Thermotoga maritima MSB8: one gene and its partner. Each later gene encodes a partner of the first gene's protein in a complex. Links are inferred from orthologs where the notes say so. Each region holds a gene or a part of one and is shown in the gene's direction. Other genes may lie near its edges.

The links. Proteins that work in one complex are often made in the same cells at the same time.
Region 2: the proteins of metK (region 1) and groL are in contact, whole or in part, in a cryo-EM structure (PDB 8P4O), measured with the Escherichia coli proteins. The link is inferred for Thermotoga maritima MSB8 from one-to-one orthologs.

The regions. Positions count from the first base shown.
Region 1 is NC_000853.1:1,642,607-1,650,238, reverse strand. What follows is about bases 1,902-4,696. They hold metK (methionine adenosyltransferase), read left to right. Parts: upstream 1,902-2,602; coding sequence 2,603-3,790; downstream 3,791-4,696. Other genes in these bases: TM_RS08430 (hypothetical protein), read left to right, coding at 4,165-4,696; rpsT (30S ribosomal protein S20), read left to right, coding at 3,806-4,096; TM_RS08445 (hypothetical protein), read left to right, coding at 2,203-2,529; TM_RS08450 (M23 family metallopeptidase), read left to right, coding at 1,902-2,198. Also shown: energy-coupling factor ABC transporter ATP-binding protein EcfA1, read left to right, coding at 1-16; 5'/3'-nucleotidase SurE, read left to right, coding at 1-719; def (peptide deformylase), read left to right, coding at 719-1,213; more of TM_RS08450, read left to right, coding at 1,227-1,901; more of TM_RS08430, read left to right, coding at 4,697-4,827; TM_RS08425 (response regulator transcription factor), read left to right, coding at 4,888-5,607; TM_RS08420 (sensor histidine kinase), read left to right, coding at 5,611-6,849; TM_RS08415 (pyrimidine-nucleoside phosphorylase), read left to right, coding at 6,855-7,632. UniProt on the Escherichia coli protein: Catalyzes the formation of S-adenosylmethionine (AdoMet) from methionine and ATP.
Region 2 is NC_000853.1:530,326-537,326, forward strand. The notes cover bases 1,679-4,509. They hold groL (chaperonin GroEL), read left to right. Parts: upstream 1,679-2,201; coding sequence 2,202-3,818; downstream 3,819-4,509. Other genes in these bases: groES (co-chaperone GroES), read left to right, coding at 1,912-2,187; TM_RS02615 (AAA family ATPase), read right to left, coding at 4,005-4,509. Outside these bases: TM_RS02585 (ABC transporter permease), read right to left, coding at 1-185; TM_RS02590 (ABC transporter permease), read right to left, coding at 199-1,236; more of TM_RS02615, read right to left, coding at 4,510-5,804; TM_RS02620 (SDR family oxidoreductase), read right to left, coding at 5,776-6,705; TM_RS02625 (metal-dependent transcriptional regulator), read right to left, coding at 6,702-7,001.

The DNA.
Region 1 (7,632 bases):
ACGGGATACAGTCTAAGGGGATCATCGTCCTCGCAGAGCTTCTTTCCGAGGAACACGAGGTGTTCGTGGTGGCTCCCGATAAAGAGAGGAGCGCAACTGGTCACAGCATCACCATACACGTTCCGCTCTGGATGAAGAAGGTTTTCATCTCAGAGAGGGTGGTTGCGTACTCCACTACAGGAACGCCCGCGGACTGTGTGAAACTCGCCTACAACGTGGTCATGGATAAAAGGGTCGATCTCATCGTGAGTGGTGTGAACAGGGGGCCCAACATGGGCATGGATATTCTCCACTCTGGGACGGTCTCGGGTGCGATGGAAGGTGCCATGATGAACATTCCTTCGATTGCCATATCGAGTGCTAACTACGAGAGTCCCGATTTCGAAGGAGCGGCACGTTTTTTGATCGACTTTCTGAAAGAATTCGACTTCTCACTCCTCGATCCTTTCACCATGCTGAACATAAACGTGCCTGCTGGTGAGATAAAGGGATGGAGATTCACAAGGCAGAGCAGAAGAAGGTGGAACGATTACTTCGAAGAGAGAGTCTCACCCTTTGGGGAGAAGTACTACTGGATGATGGGAGAGGTCATCGAAGACGACGATAGAGACGATGTTGACTACAAGGCGGTTAGAGAAGGGTACGTCTCCATCACTCCGATACATCCCTTTCTCACGAACGAACAGTGTCTGAAGAAGTTAAGGGAGGTGTACGACTGATGTACAGAATAAGAGTCTTTGGAGATCCCGTCTTGAGAAAGAGGGCAAAACCCGTTACAAAGTTCGACGAGAACCTGAAAAAGACCATAGAAAGAATGATAGAGACGATGTATCACTACGACGGTGTGGGACTCGCGGCACCGCAGGTTGGAATATCTCAGAGGTTCTTCGTCATGGACGTTGGAAATGGTCCGGTTGCCGTGATAAATCCGGAGATTCTTGAAATCGATCCAGAAACTGAAGTAGCAGAAGAGGGGTGCCTCAGCTTTCCCGAGATCTTCGTCGAGATAGAAAGGAGCAAAAGAATAAAGGTCAAATACCAGAACACAAGGGGAGAATACGTGGAAGAAGAACTGGAAGGTTACGCTGCAAGGGTTTTTCAGCACGAGTTCGATCATCTGAACGGAGTTTTGATCATCGATCGAATCAGTCCAGCAAAGCGCCTTTTGCTCAGAAAGAAACTCATGGACATAGCAAGAACCGTTAAGAGATGAGGAGGGAAGAGACGTGAAAAGGTGGTTGCTTTTGATTTCCTTGATGGTGTTCTCCGCGGTTGTGTTTTCGTTCTCCGCACCCGTTGATTCTCCAAGGGTTTCGGCAACTTTCGGTGAGTACAGAGGGAGTGGAAACAGAGGACCTCATTTTCACATGGGAATCGACTTTTCTACGGGATTGAAAGAAGGAGTTCCCATATACGCCTCCGAGAGAGGCTGGCTCGTCAGAATCGAAATAGACGAGGACGATATATACGGCTACACAGTGGTTCTGGAACACGAGAATGGATACAGAACGCTCTACGCCCATCTGAGCAGATTCTCGAAAAAACTGGAAACGGTAGCGAGTTCTTTGAAACAAGAGTTCGGGAATGTGAGGATCGTCGTGAACTTCCCTGAGAAAGAGATCTGGTTCGAAAAAGGTGAAGTCGTCGGATACTCAGGAACCACAGGAGAGGCACCCATTCCCCACGCACACTTCGAGATAAGAGACAGGAACGAGGAAGTTTCCTACGACCCTTCGACTTTCTTGAACCTTCCAAAACCCGTGGATGAGGATATTGTTCTGGAAAAAATAAAGATAGGAGACAGTGTGTACGATTTCGTCGAGGGGAGGACGTACCCGTTCAGTGGAAATTTCCCGGATCTTGCGATCAAAGCCTATTCGAAAGGGTTCAACAACACGTTAGGACTCAAGAAGATCTCACTCCTTTTGGAAGGTGAAGAGATCTATCAGATCTCTTTCGATCAGATTCCCTGGTCCGAGTTCACAAACGTCTGGGGAGTGTACGATAGGAAGTCCGTTTCGGCCGCGTACAGGTTTGAGCTCTGGTACAAATTGTTCCCCGAAACGTTTTCTTCGATGATAAAGGTGAACAAATTTCCCGAATTGGGAAAAGCCCCAGATTTTGCCAAATACACAGTCGTTATTGAAGATATCTGGGGCATGAAGAAGGAATTTTCTTTCTACCTGCAGCGGAGGTGAAATCATGCTCTTTCTGTTTTTTGGAAAGAAAAAGAAAGACCTGAACAAAAACCCGTTTTACAGGGAAAAGGGATCCCTTGTAGTTTACATAAAATGTGACAGGTGTGGGGAAGTCTTCAGAAGTCATCTGAGAACGGGGTACGATTTCATCGTGGATTACGATAACCCGGGCGTTCCTTACAAGATAGACAAGCTCTATGTGGGTTCAAAATGTCCCAACAAGATACATCTTGTTGCGACCTTCACGTCTTCTTATAAACCGGTGTCTGTTTCTCTGGAGGGTGGAACTTTTATAACCCGAGAAGAATTTGAAGAATCGCAAAAACAATGATGTAACCTTTTTTTAAGAAAGATTGTGATAAACTATCAAGGCTGTTATAAGATCAGCGAAAGGAGGATGGGAGATGAGAAGACTTTTCACCAGCGAGAGCGTAACAGAAGGGCATCCGGACAAAATCGCCGACCAGATTTCCGACGCCATACTCGACGCCATGCTCGAGCAGGATCCAAGGAGCAGGGTTGCCGTTGAAACACTCGTAACAACAGGGCTTGTCATCATCGCGGGAGAGGTTACCACCAGAGCTTATGTTGAGATCCCCGATATAGCGAGAAAGACCATTCTGGAGATAGGATACACGAGGGCGAAGTACGGATTCGATGGGGAAACCTGCGGAGTGCTCACCAGCATCCACAGTCAGTCTCCTGACATAGCTCTCGGTGTAGACAAGGCGCTCGAGGTCAAAACAGGAGAGGAAGTGGCTGACGAGTTCGAGGCGCTCGGAGCTGGCGACCAGGGAATCATGTTCGGCTACGCCACCAACGAAACCCCTGAGTACATGCCCCTTCCCATAACTCTCGCCCACAAACTCGCCATGAGACTCGCTGAGGTCAGAAAGAACGGGACTCTTCCTTTCCTCAGGCCAGATGGAAAGACACAGGTGACCATAGAATACGAGGACGACAAACCAGTCCGTGTCGACACAGTGCTTATTTCAACTCAGCACGATCCGGATATCTCCCAGGCAGATCTGAGAGAGGCGATAATAGAACACGTCATAAATCCTGTGATTCCAGAACAGTACAGGGACGACAAAATGAAGATACTGGTGAATCCAACGGGAAGATTTGTTCTTGGAGGTCCCATGGCCGACACGGGGCTCACAGGGAGAAAGATCATCGTTGACACTTACGGTGGTTGGGTACCCCACGGCGGAGGGGCGTTCAGCGGAAAAGATCCCACAAAGGTTGACAGATCGGCTCACTATATGGCAAGATATGTAGCGAAGAACGTTGTGGCTGCAGGTCTTGCGGACAAGTTCCTCATACAGCTTTCTTACGCTATAGGTGTCGCGAAACCCGTTTCCATAATGATCGACACGTATGGAACCGCGAAGGTGGATGAAGACAAACTTCTCAAGGTGATCACTGAACTGTTCGATTTCAGACCGGGTGCGATCATAAAGAAACTGAATCTTTTGAGACCTATTTACAGGAAAACAGCCGCCTACGGTCACTTTGGAAGGAACGAAGAGGAATTCACATGGGAGAAACTCGACATGGTAGATGAGTTGAAAAGAGCTTTCAATATGTAAGGGAGGGATCAAGTAGTGCCGAATATCAAATCTGCAAAGAAAAGGGTCAGAGTTTCTGAAAAGAGAAGACTCAGAAACAAGGCTTACAAGACTTTCTTCAAGAACAGAATAAAAGAGGTTCTCAAAGCTATCGAGAACAAAGAACCGAAAGAAGTCGTTCTTGAACTCACCAGGAAAGCGCAGGCTGCCATAGACAAAGCCGTTTCCAAGGGAGTCATCCACAAGAATCAGGGTGCGAGAAGAAAAGCGAGACTTTTCGAGAAGGTGAACGAATACCTGAGAACTCTCGAAACAACTCAGGAGTGAATTTCTTGCTGTTTTTGAAAGCTGGCCCCCTTGCGGGGCATTTCTGATTTTAAAGGGAGGGATTGTGCGTGGAGGGGTTGATAGGGGATTTCTTCAGGTTGATTATTAAAAACTGGTATTTTTCTCTACCCGCCGCTCTTTTTCTCATGTTCGCTGCCAGGTATGTTGAACACATAGCTTTTGCGGTGATCGGTTTTGTAATCGGTATCAACTTCGTGTTTCCTCTTCTTTCGAATATCGAATTTCTCAAATCCTATCTCACGAATGAGAATGTGAAGGTTGTTGTACTGGTGGCAACAGGTGTTTTAACCGCAGTTGTGCTTTACGTTCTGTACAGATACCTGGTGTTCCTCGCTGCTCTCGTCACCGTGACCTTCGTCGCTTACTACGTTATAAACTTTCTGGTGAGTTCTTTTAACCTTCAAAGTGTTCAGTACATGAACTGGATAACGTTTGGACTTTCCGTTTTCATTGGACTTTTAGCTGGATTGACTGCTTACCGCAAGGAAAAAGAATTTGCGAGAATCCTCTCAGTTGTGGTGGGTGCTGCGATTTTTTCAGTGCTGGTTTTGTTCTACCTTTCCGGACTCTTTGGTGTGGAGTTTAAACCGGAATCTCTCTTTGCGAACAAGATGATGATCTTCTTCTACGTGTCTCTTTTTCTGCTCTTTCTGTTTCTTTCTGCATGGTTCACTTTCAGGAAAAGATCCTATCAAAAAACTAGTTCGTAAATGTTAAAATAGTATAGAAACCAGATCTGAAAGGAGGTGTACCCCCTCGGGGGATCGAAGATGGCGAAAAAGAAGATTCTGGTGGTTGACGACGACCCGGCAATTCTTGAGCTGGTAGGATATAACCTTTCCAAGGAAGGATACGAGGTGCTCAAGGCTTATGATGGAGAGGAAGCACTCAAAATTGCCAACGACGAAGACGTGGACATGTTCATAGTGGATATCATGCTTCCTGGAATCGACGGCTTCGAGCTGGTCAGGAAGATCAGATCCATGGAGAAATACAAGAACACCCCCGTGATCTTCCTGAGCGCAAAGGGAGAAGAATTCGACAAGGTGCTTGGGCTGGAGCTCGGTGCGGACGACTACATCACCAAGCCGTTCAGCGTGAGAGAGCTTCTTGCGAGGGTGAAGGCTATATTCAGAAGGCTTTCCACCGCTACTCAGAGCAAGGAAGAAAGGCCTAAGAAGATCATAGCCAAGGATCTTGAAATCGATGTGGAAAAGTACGAAGTGAAAGTGAGAGGGAAAAAAGTGAACCTCACTCCTCTCGAATTTGAACTGCTCCGATTCCTCGCGGAAAACGAAGGAAAAGTTTTCAGCAGGGATGTTCTTCTGGACAAACTCTGGGGATACGATTACTACGGAGATACGAGAACTGTAGATGTTCACATAAGAAGGCTGAGAACGAAGATAGAAGAAGATCCTTCGAATCCGAAATACATAATCACTGTGAGAGGAAAGGGATACAAATTCAGAGACCCCGGAAAGGAAGACTGATCTATGAGTGTGTTCCTGTTCGTCATAGTAGCCGTTCTATTCGTCCTGCTCTTTCTGGTGTTCAAGAAGCGTCTCTCCGAGTACAAAATTCTCATCGAAAAGCTGTCAGATATGCTGGGGGAAAAGGGTGTTCCCCCACTTTATCTTTTCGAGAGACTGAAAAAGTACGTGGACAATCTGAAAGAAACAATTTCACGTGTCGAAGTGAGCAGAGATAACTTTCTCACGATTTTGAACAGCCTCAGCGAACCCATATTCATTCTGGATCGAGAGGGAAAGATCACATTTTTGAACGAAATTGCCCGTGAACTCGTGCAAGGCAGAATCAACCCCGAAGGAAGACCTTATTATGAAATATTCGAAGATTACTATATAAACGAGATGGTGGAAGAAACAATCAAAAGCGAAGAACCGCAGGAAGGAACTCTCGTTACCTATGTTGGTAACGAGAAGAAATACTTCCACGTGAAGGTGATACCCGTCGAGCTGAAAAGCGGCGACAAAATCTTTGTCATTCTCTTCCATGACGTGACCAAGGAAAGAAAGCTCGACGAGATGAGAAGAGAATTCATAGCCACAGTTTCACACGAACTCAGAACTCCCCTCACCTCCATCCACGGTTATGCGGAAACGCTCCTCGAAGATGATCTGGAGAACAAGGAACTGGTTAAAAGGTTTTTGAAGATCATAGAGGAAGAATCCGCTCGAATGACACGCCTCATCAACGATCTTCTCGATCTTGAGAAAATAGAAGAAAGCGAAGCCAATTTTGAAATGAAAGATGTGGATCTGTGTGAAGTGATAGAATACGTTTACAGAATCATACAACCGATAGCCGAGGAGAACGAAGTGGATCTCATCGTTGAATGTGAGGATGTTGTGGTCAGGGGAAACAAAGAAAGGCTGATCCAGATGCTCCTGAATCTTGTGGACAACGCTGTCAAATACACATCTTTGAAGGAAAAAGGAGAAAAGAAGGTCTGGGTGAGGGCCTACGATACACCGGACTGGGTGGTTGTTGAGGTAGAAGACACGGGACCTGGAATACCCAAGGAAGCCCAGAGCAGAATCTTCGAGAAGTTCTACAGGGTGGATAAAGCGCGTTCCAGAAAGATGGGCGGAACGGGATTGGGTCTCACGATAGTGAAAACGATCGTTGACAAACACGGAGGAAAGATAGAGGTTGAGAGTGAGATCAACCAGGGAACGCTGATGAGGGTGCTCCTGCCGAAAAGAAGGTGAATAAAGTGAGAGCTTACGATGTGATACTCAAGAAGAGAAACGGGGAGAAGCTTTCAAGAGAAGAAATAGAGTTCATGGTTGGTGGATACGTGAAAGGTGAGATTCCAGACTACCAGATGGCAGCTTTTTTGATGGCCGTTTACTTCCGCCATCTCGACGAGGAGGAAACTTACTACTTCACGGAGACGATGATGAGATCGGGAGAGGTACTCGACCTATCGGAAATACCGGGAACGAAGGTGGACAAGCACTCGACGGGGGGAGTCGGTGACAAAACAACCCTGGTCGTCGCACCTCTTGTGGCTTCTGCTGGGGTACCTGTTGCCAAGATGTCTGGAAGGGCCCTTGGTCACACAGGAGGAACCATCGACAAATTGGAGTCGATTCCTGGGTTTCGGACGGAACTTTCCCTTGAAGAATTCATCAAAAACGTCAAAAAATATGGAATAGCGATTGTAGGACAGACGGGGAATCTTGTTCCCGCCGATAAGAAGATATACGCACTCCGCGACGCAACGGCAACCGTTGACGAGATTTCTCTGATCGCTTCCAGTATCATGAGCAAAAAACTCGCCGGTGGGAGCGATGCCTTCGTTTTGGATGTGAAATTCGGAACAGGTGCTTTCATGAAGGGATTCGAAGACGCGAAAAAACTCGCCTTTCTCATGCTCAGAATAGCCCAGCAGCATGGAAAAAAAGCGGTCGCCGTTCTCTCGAATATGGATCAACCCCTCGGAAAAGCCGTTGGAAATTCCTTGGAAGTGATAGAAGCGATAGAAACTC
Region 2 (7,001 bases), 1.1 Mb from region 1 along the record:
TTCCAGCTCACCACAGGCATCAAGTAAGGATCGGGTAGCTTGGCTCTGGTGAGCGGGTGAATGGGAGGAGCTATAACAGGCGCGAGAATGGCTATCACCACGAAGAAGAGCACTAGAGAGAACCCTATGATGGCGGATGGATCTCTAAAAAATCTCTTCATTATTCTTTTGAATTCCTGATTCACGTCGTTTCACCTCTCATCCAAGTCTTATTCTGGGATCTATAAGAGCGTACAGAATATCTATGATGAGATTTCCAACTACAAGAATTGTTGAGAAAAACAACGCAGAAGCCATCACCGAAGCGTAATCGAGCTGCAGGGCTGCCTGCGCGGTGAAACTTCCCACACCCGTTCTGTTGAAGACCGTTTCCACGATCACAGTACCGGAGAAGAGACCGATGACCATACCACCGGCGACAGTGGTGACAGGAATCAAAGCATTTCTTCTGGCGTGTTTGTTTATAACCACATCCTCGGGAAGACCCTTTGCCCTGGCGGTTCTCACGTATTCTTTATTCAGGACTTCCAGCATGCTCGACCTGGTGATTCTCAGAAGATACGCCCACCAGAGCCACGAAAGAGTTATGATGGGACCTATAAGGTGTTTCAGCCCATCCCAGAAGATGTCCAATCTGCCGTTCAAGAGTGCGTCTATTGTGATGAGCTTTGTGTAGCGATGAAATTCTGGTGATTTGATCACTTCTTCAGCCCACATACTCAGATTCCCAGGAGGAAGCCAGTTCAGTATGCTGTAGAAGATCATCAGAACGAGCAATCCAAAGACGAAATCAGGGAAAGACCAGCCAACCACGGCGAAGATTCTTATGAAATGATCGAGGAATTTTCCTCTGTGAACCGCAGCCTTCACACCAAGCCATATTCCAACGAATACGACGGGAAAAATTGCATAAAGCGCAAGTTCAACGGTGTATGGAAGTCTTCTCAAAAGAGCATCTTTCACCGGTTCTTTCCCAACAAGGGACCACCCGAGATCACCTCTCAGAGTGTTTGCGAGCCATTTGACGTATCTCACAACGAAAAAGTCGTTCAAGCCGTACTTCTCCTTTAGAGCGTCCATCTGCTCGGGCGTTAACTTGTCCAGCATGTTCGGGTTGACGTACGCTGCGAGTAATTTATCCGGCCCGAGGGACTGGATCATGGAAAAAACGATGAAGGTGACTCCTAAGAGAATCAGGGGCAAGAGCAGAAGTCTTCGTATGATGTATGCGGTCACCTGGTACACCTCCTGGTCGTAAATTGGGTATGCACCTTCATATGATTATACAACATACCCTGAACCTTCCGACATTTGGAAGAGTCTGAACAGTGGTATAATAAGGATGGATTGATAAACCAGGGGGCGAACGGGTTCGACGGGGATGGAGTCCCCTGGGAAGCGAGCCGAGGTCCCCACCTCCTCGTAAAAAAGGTGGGACAAAGAATAAGTGCCAACGAACCTGTTGCTGTTGCCGCTTAATAGATAAGCGGCCGTCCTCTCCGAAGTTGGCTGGGCTTCGGAAGAGGGCGTGAGAGATCCAGCCTACCGATTCAGCTTCGCCTTCCGGCCTGAATCGGGAAAACTCAGGAAGGCTGTGGGAGAGGACACCCTGCCCGTGGGAGGTCCCTCCCGAGAGCGAAAACACGGGCTGCGCTCGGAGAAGCCCAGGGGCCTCCATCTTCGGACGGGGGTTCGAATCCCCCCGCCTCCACCAGAAAGAGGGCGCTTCAAGCGCCTTTTTATTTTTCTTCTATCTCTTTGAATCATTGTTTATTCATTATTAACGGTAATGTTGGATTTGTGTTTGTTTTTCTTAATCAATATCCCTTGAAGAGGCTCGTAAAAAGTAGTATATTTATATTAGCAGTCGAATGATGAGAGTGCTAAACATCTACGAAGGAGGGATGGATGATGAAAGTGATACCTCTCGGTGAAAGACTCCTCATCAAGCCCATCAAAGAGGAAAAGAAGACAGAGGGAGGAATCGTTCTTCCAGATTCCGCAAAAGAAAAACCGATGAAGGCAGAGGTCGTAGCCGTGGGAAAGATCGATGACGACGAAAAATTCGACATCAAAGTTGGAGACAAGGTTATTTACTCCAAATATGCGGGTACAGAAATAAAGATTGATGATGAGGATTACATCATCATCGATGTGAATGACATACTCGCGAAAATCGAAGAGTGAAGGAGGTGTGAGATATGCCGAAGATTCTGAAGTTCAATGAAGAAGCGAGAAGAGCACTCGAAAGAGGTGTGGACAAGGTCGCTAACGCGGTAAAGGTGACTCTCGGACCAAAGGGAAGGAACGTTGTTATCGAAAAATCGTGGGGTTCTCCAACAATAACCAACGACGGTGTTTCCATAGCCAAGGAGATTGAGCTCGAGGACAAATTCGAAAACCTTGGAGCTCAGCTCGTGAAAGAGGTTGCTTCCAAAACAAACGATGTTGCCGGTGACGGTACAACAACGGCTACGGTTCTCGCACAGGCTATGATCAAAGAAGGTCTCAAGAATGTTGCAGCGGGTGCCAATCCAATTCTCCTCAAGAGAGGTATAGACAAAGCCGTTGAGAAGGCCGTTGAAGAGATCAAGAAGGTTTCCAAGAAACTTTCCGGTAGGGAAGACATCGCCCATGTTGCCGCCATATCTGCGAACAGCGCTGAAATAGGAGAACTCATCGCAGAAGCTATGGACAAGGTAGGAGAAGACGGAGTCATCACTGTGGAAGATTCCAAAACACTCGAAACATACGTTGAATTCACCGAAGGTATGCAGTTTGACAGGGGTTACATTTCACCGTACTTCGTCACGGATGCCGAGAAGATGGAAGTCGTTCTGAAGGAACCCTTCATACTCATCACTGACAGGAAGCTCAGCGCTGTGAAGCCTCTCATTCCGATCCTTGAAAAAGTCGCTCAGACCGGAAAACCACTTCTCGTCATAGCGGAAGACGTTGAAGGAGAAGTTCTGACAACACTTGTTCTCAACAAGCTCAAGGGTACTCTCCAGTCCTGTGCTGTAAAGGCTCCTGGATTCGGTGAAAGAAGAAAAGCCATGCTTCAGGACATAGCGATACTCACCGGAGGTCAGGTGGCAAGTGAAGAGCTCGGAATCAATCTCGAGGATCTCACCCTCGAAGATCTCGGAAGAGCCGATCTTGTGAGGGTCAAGAAAGATGAAACCATCATAATTGGAGGAAAAGGTGATCCGGAGGCTATCAAGAAGAGAATCGCTCAGATCAAAGCCCAGATAGAGGAAACCACATCCGAGTACGAAAAAGAAACTCTCCAGGAAAGGATGGCAAAACTCGCAGGAGGAGTAGCCGTCATAAAGGTTGGAGCGGCCACCGAAACAGAGCTCAAGGAAAAGAAACACAGAATTGAAGACGCACTGAGCGCCACGAGAGCAGCTGTCGAAGAAGGAATCGTTCCAGGTGGAGGAGTAACACTCCTGAGAGCAAGAAAAGCCGTTGAAAAGGTCATAGAAGAGCTCGAAGGCGACGAGAAAATAGGAGCCCAGATCGTTTACAAGGCACTCTCAGCCCCTATTAAGCAGATTGCTGAAAACGCGGGATACGACGGAGCGGTGATCATTGAGAAGATACTTTCGAATGACGATCCAGCCTATGGATTCGACGCACTCAGAGGAGAATACTGCAACATGTTTGAAAGAGGAATCATTGACCCAGCAAAGGTTACAAGGAGCGCCCTGCAGAATGCTGCATCCATCGCTGGAATGCTCCTGACAACGGAAGTGCTCATCGTTGAAAAACCCGAGGAGAAGAAAGAAACACCGAGCATGCCTGAAGAATTCTGATGGAAATAAAGGGGGCCCTTGGCCCCCTTTACTTTTTTAGTTTTTGTGGTATGATGAAAATATCAATAGTTCCTTTCAGGTATGGAAATCTGTTGCGGAAGAGGTCCAAGAACTCGTTTGAGTTGATTCAATACTTCCTCAGAGGTCTTAAAAAAGAAGGGGCGTTTGCCCCTTCTTTTGGTTTCATCAAACGCTGAACTTTTCTTCGAAAATCTTCGTTGTTTCCTCATCTATGTTGCATATGCGGATCTCTTCCAGAGTGGTATCAGGATGTTGATCGATGAAATCTCTTATTGCTTTTGAAAAGATTCCCACCGCTCTTTCTTTCGGAAATCCGAATATTCCTGTACTGATAGCAGGCATTGAGATGCTCTTCAATTTCAGTTCGTGAGCTCGAAGAAGAGCGTTGTAAACTGCTTTGTAGAGAAGTTCGTCCTCTCCATGACTGCCTCCTCTCCAAACGGGCCCCACGGTGTGGATCACGTATTTTGCCTTCAGCTTTCCAGCGCTGGTTACCACCGCTTCACCTGTCGGGACTCTTCCTCGTTCTTGAACGATCCTGTCGCTTTCTTCCTGGATAACGCTTCCACCTGCTCTCACGATCGCTCCCGCTACTCCTCCTCCGTGTTTCAGATATTCGTTCGCCGCGTTCACTATGGCGTCCACTTCTTCTCTTGTGATGTCTCCCTTTACGATTCTGATCTTTTTCCCTTTGTATTCCAGTTCTTTTCTCACTTCGGCCATACTTTCACCCCCGTACTTCTCGGGCCAGAGTTTTCTGAGCCTTTCAAAGAGTTCTTCCTCAAAACCTACTCTCTTTGGCTGGAAGATGACCTCATTTTTCAACTTTTCTGGAAGATAGTTCGTTTTCACGAAACCACCGAAATCATGGGGATAAAGATACCCTTCTCCGTATCCACGCTTTTTCATCTCTTCGGTGACGGGATTTCTCAGAAAAAGCGGTACGTCCTCCACAGGAAGTTCCTGGACTTTTTTCATTGCGAGATAAACAGAGTTGCTCTTGGGAGCGAGGGAAAGATAGACGGCACACTCTACAAGGTTCATCAAACATTCGGGAAGTCCCACGTGTTCGACAGCGATGGAGGTCGAAACGGCGATATGTAGAGCGTTTGGGTCGGCGAGTCCAACGTCTTCGCTGGCGAATATGATCATTCTTCGTGCTATGAATCGCGGGTCTTCTCCCATCTCTATCATTTTGACGAGGTAGTAAACAGCGGCGTTTGGATCGCTACCTCTCATACTCTTTATGAAGGCCGAAGCGAAATCGTAGTGTGATTCCTTCGTGTACCCGCTCACGTTTCCCAGCAGAGTTTCCAGGTCCTCAAGAGTTACTCTCTTGTTTTTGAACGCCTGGTGGACGATCTCCAGGGTGTTCAAGAGTTTTCTGGCGTCTCCTTCGGAATGCCTTACTATGGCTTTCTCTACCGATTCTTCCAGATCGATGTTGAGAACCTCTGTTGCTTTTTTCAAGATCTTCATCAGGTCCTCGTCAGAGAGTTTTTTGAAATAAAGAATCCTGCACCTTGAGAGAAGTGCAGGTACGATGACAAAACTCGGATTTTCAGTTGTTGTCGCAACCAGTACGATGTCTCCTCGTTCAACATGGGAAACCAGAACCATCTGCTGGTTTTTGTTCAGGCGGTGTATTTCATCGAGAAAGAGAAGCAATTTTTTTCCATATTTTCTCAACTGTTCTCCTCTTTTGAGAACGTTCTTTATTTCAGAAACCCCGTGAACGGTGGAGCTCAGATAAACTACCTCGCCGTTGAAATACCTTTTCAGCAGTGAAAAAACCGAGGTCTTACCAGACCCCGGTGGTCCATAGAGGATAGAAGAGAACATGTTGCCTGTCTTTAAAGTTCGCCGGAGAATCCCTTTATTACCGAATATATGATCCTGACCGACGAAATCCTCGAAGTCTTTCGGCCTGAGCAGTTCACTCAAGGGTTTTTCTGAAATACTCAACGGTGAGCTTCAATCCCTCCTCAAGGGAAACTTTGGGTTCCCAGCCGAGCTTTTCCTTCGCCTTCGTGTAATCGAGAATGCTCTTTCTCACGTCGCCCTTACGCGGTGGTTTATAGACAGGCTCTTTATCGTAGCCAGTGATCTCTTTCAGCAGTTTGAAGAGCTGGTTCACGGTTGTGCCCCTTCCCGTTCCTATGTTGAAGACTTCGTTGTCGCCTTTCTCCATGGCGAGAAGATTCGCTCTGACCACGTCATCAACGTAAACGTAGTCTCTGACGTACTCTCCATCACCGAATATGTGAACTTCCTCTCCCCTGAGCATCCTTTCAGTGAAGATGGCCACCACGCCCGCTTCACCGTACGGATCCTGTCTTGGCCCGTAAACGTTGGCGTATCTGAGAACTGTGTACTTCAGCCCGTACTCTCTCGCGAAGAATTCCAGATACATCTCGGTGCTGTACTTCGCTATGCCATAAGGGGATATCGGATGAGGTATCTCCGTTTCCGGTGTTGGAAAGACCTTCACATTCTCTCCGTATATCGCCCCACCGGTGGACGAAAAGATGAATTTTTTAACACCGTACTTGATGGATTTTTCAAGAAGCACAAGAGATCCGATGATGTTCGTTTTTGCGTCTCTGGCGGGTTCCCTAACAGAGATGGCGACACTAGCCTGAGCGGCGAGGTGAAAGACATACTCGGGTCTGTGTAGAGAGAAGATCCGCTCCATCATTTCTTCGTCCTCTATACTCTGTTCATAAAACAGTGCGTTTCTGTTGAGGTTTTCAACCTTTCCAGAAGATAGATTGTCCACCACAATGACACCGTATCCGTTTTCTATCAGTTTGTCCACCACGTGGGATCCTATGAAGCCCGCTCCGCCTGTTACCAGAATGTTCATGGTTGAGCCTCCTCTTCTTCATCTTCTTCCATAATTCTGGCTTCTTCAGGGATTTCCCGAACGTTCACGAGTCTTCTGCTCTCTTCGAGAAATTCCTTCAGTTCCTGCACCTTGCTCTCATCGAAATTCACCATTATGTCGTAAAATCTCTTGAATCTTTCTCTCGTTTTCGTATCCAGGAAGTGTGAGAAATGACGCGAGAGTTTTTCCGCGGTGGGTGAAGGTATTCCCATCACGTAGAAGAAAAAGTTCCTGAGTCTGTTCTGAGAACCTCTCAACGATCTTGCTCTTCTTTT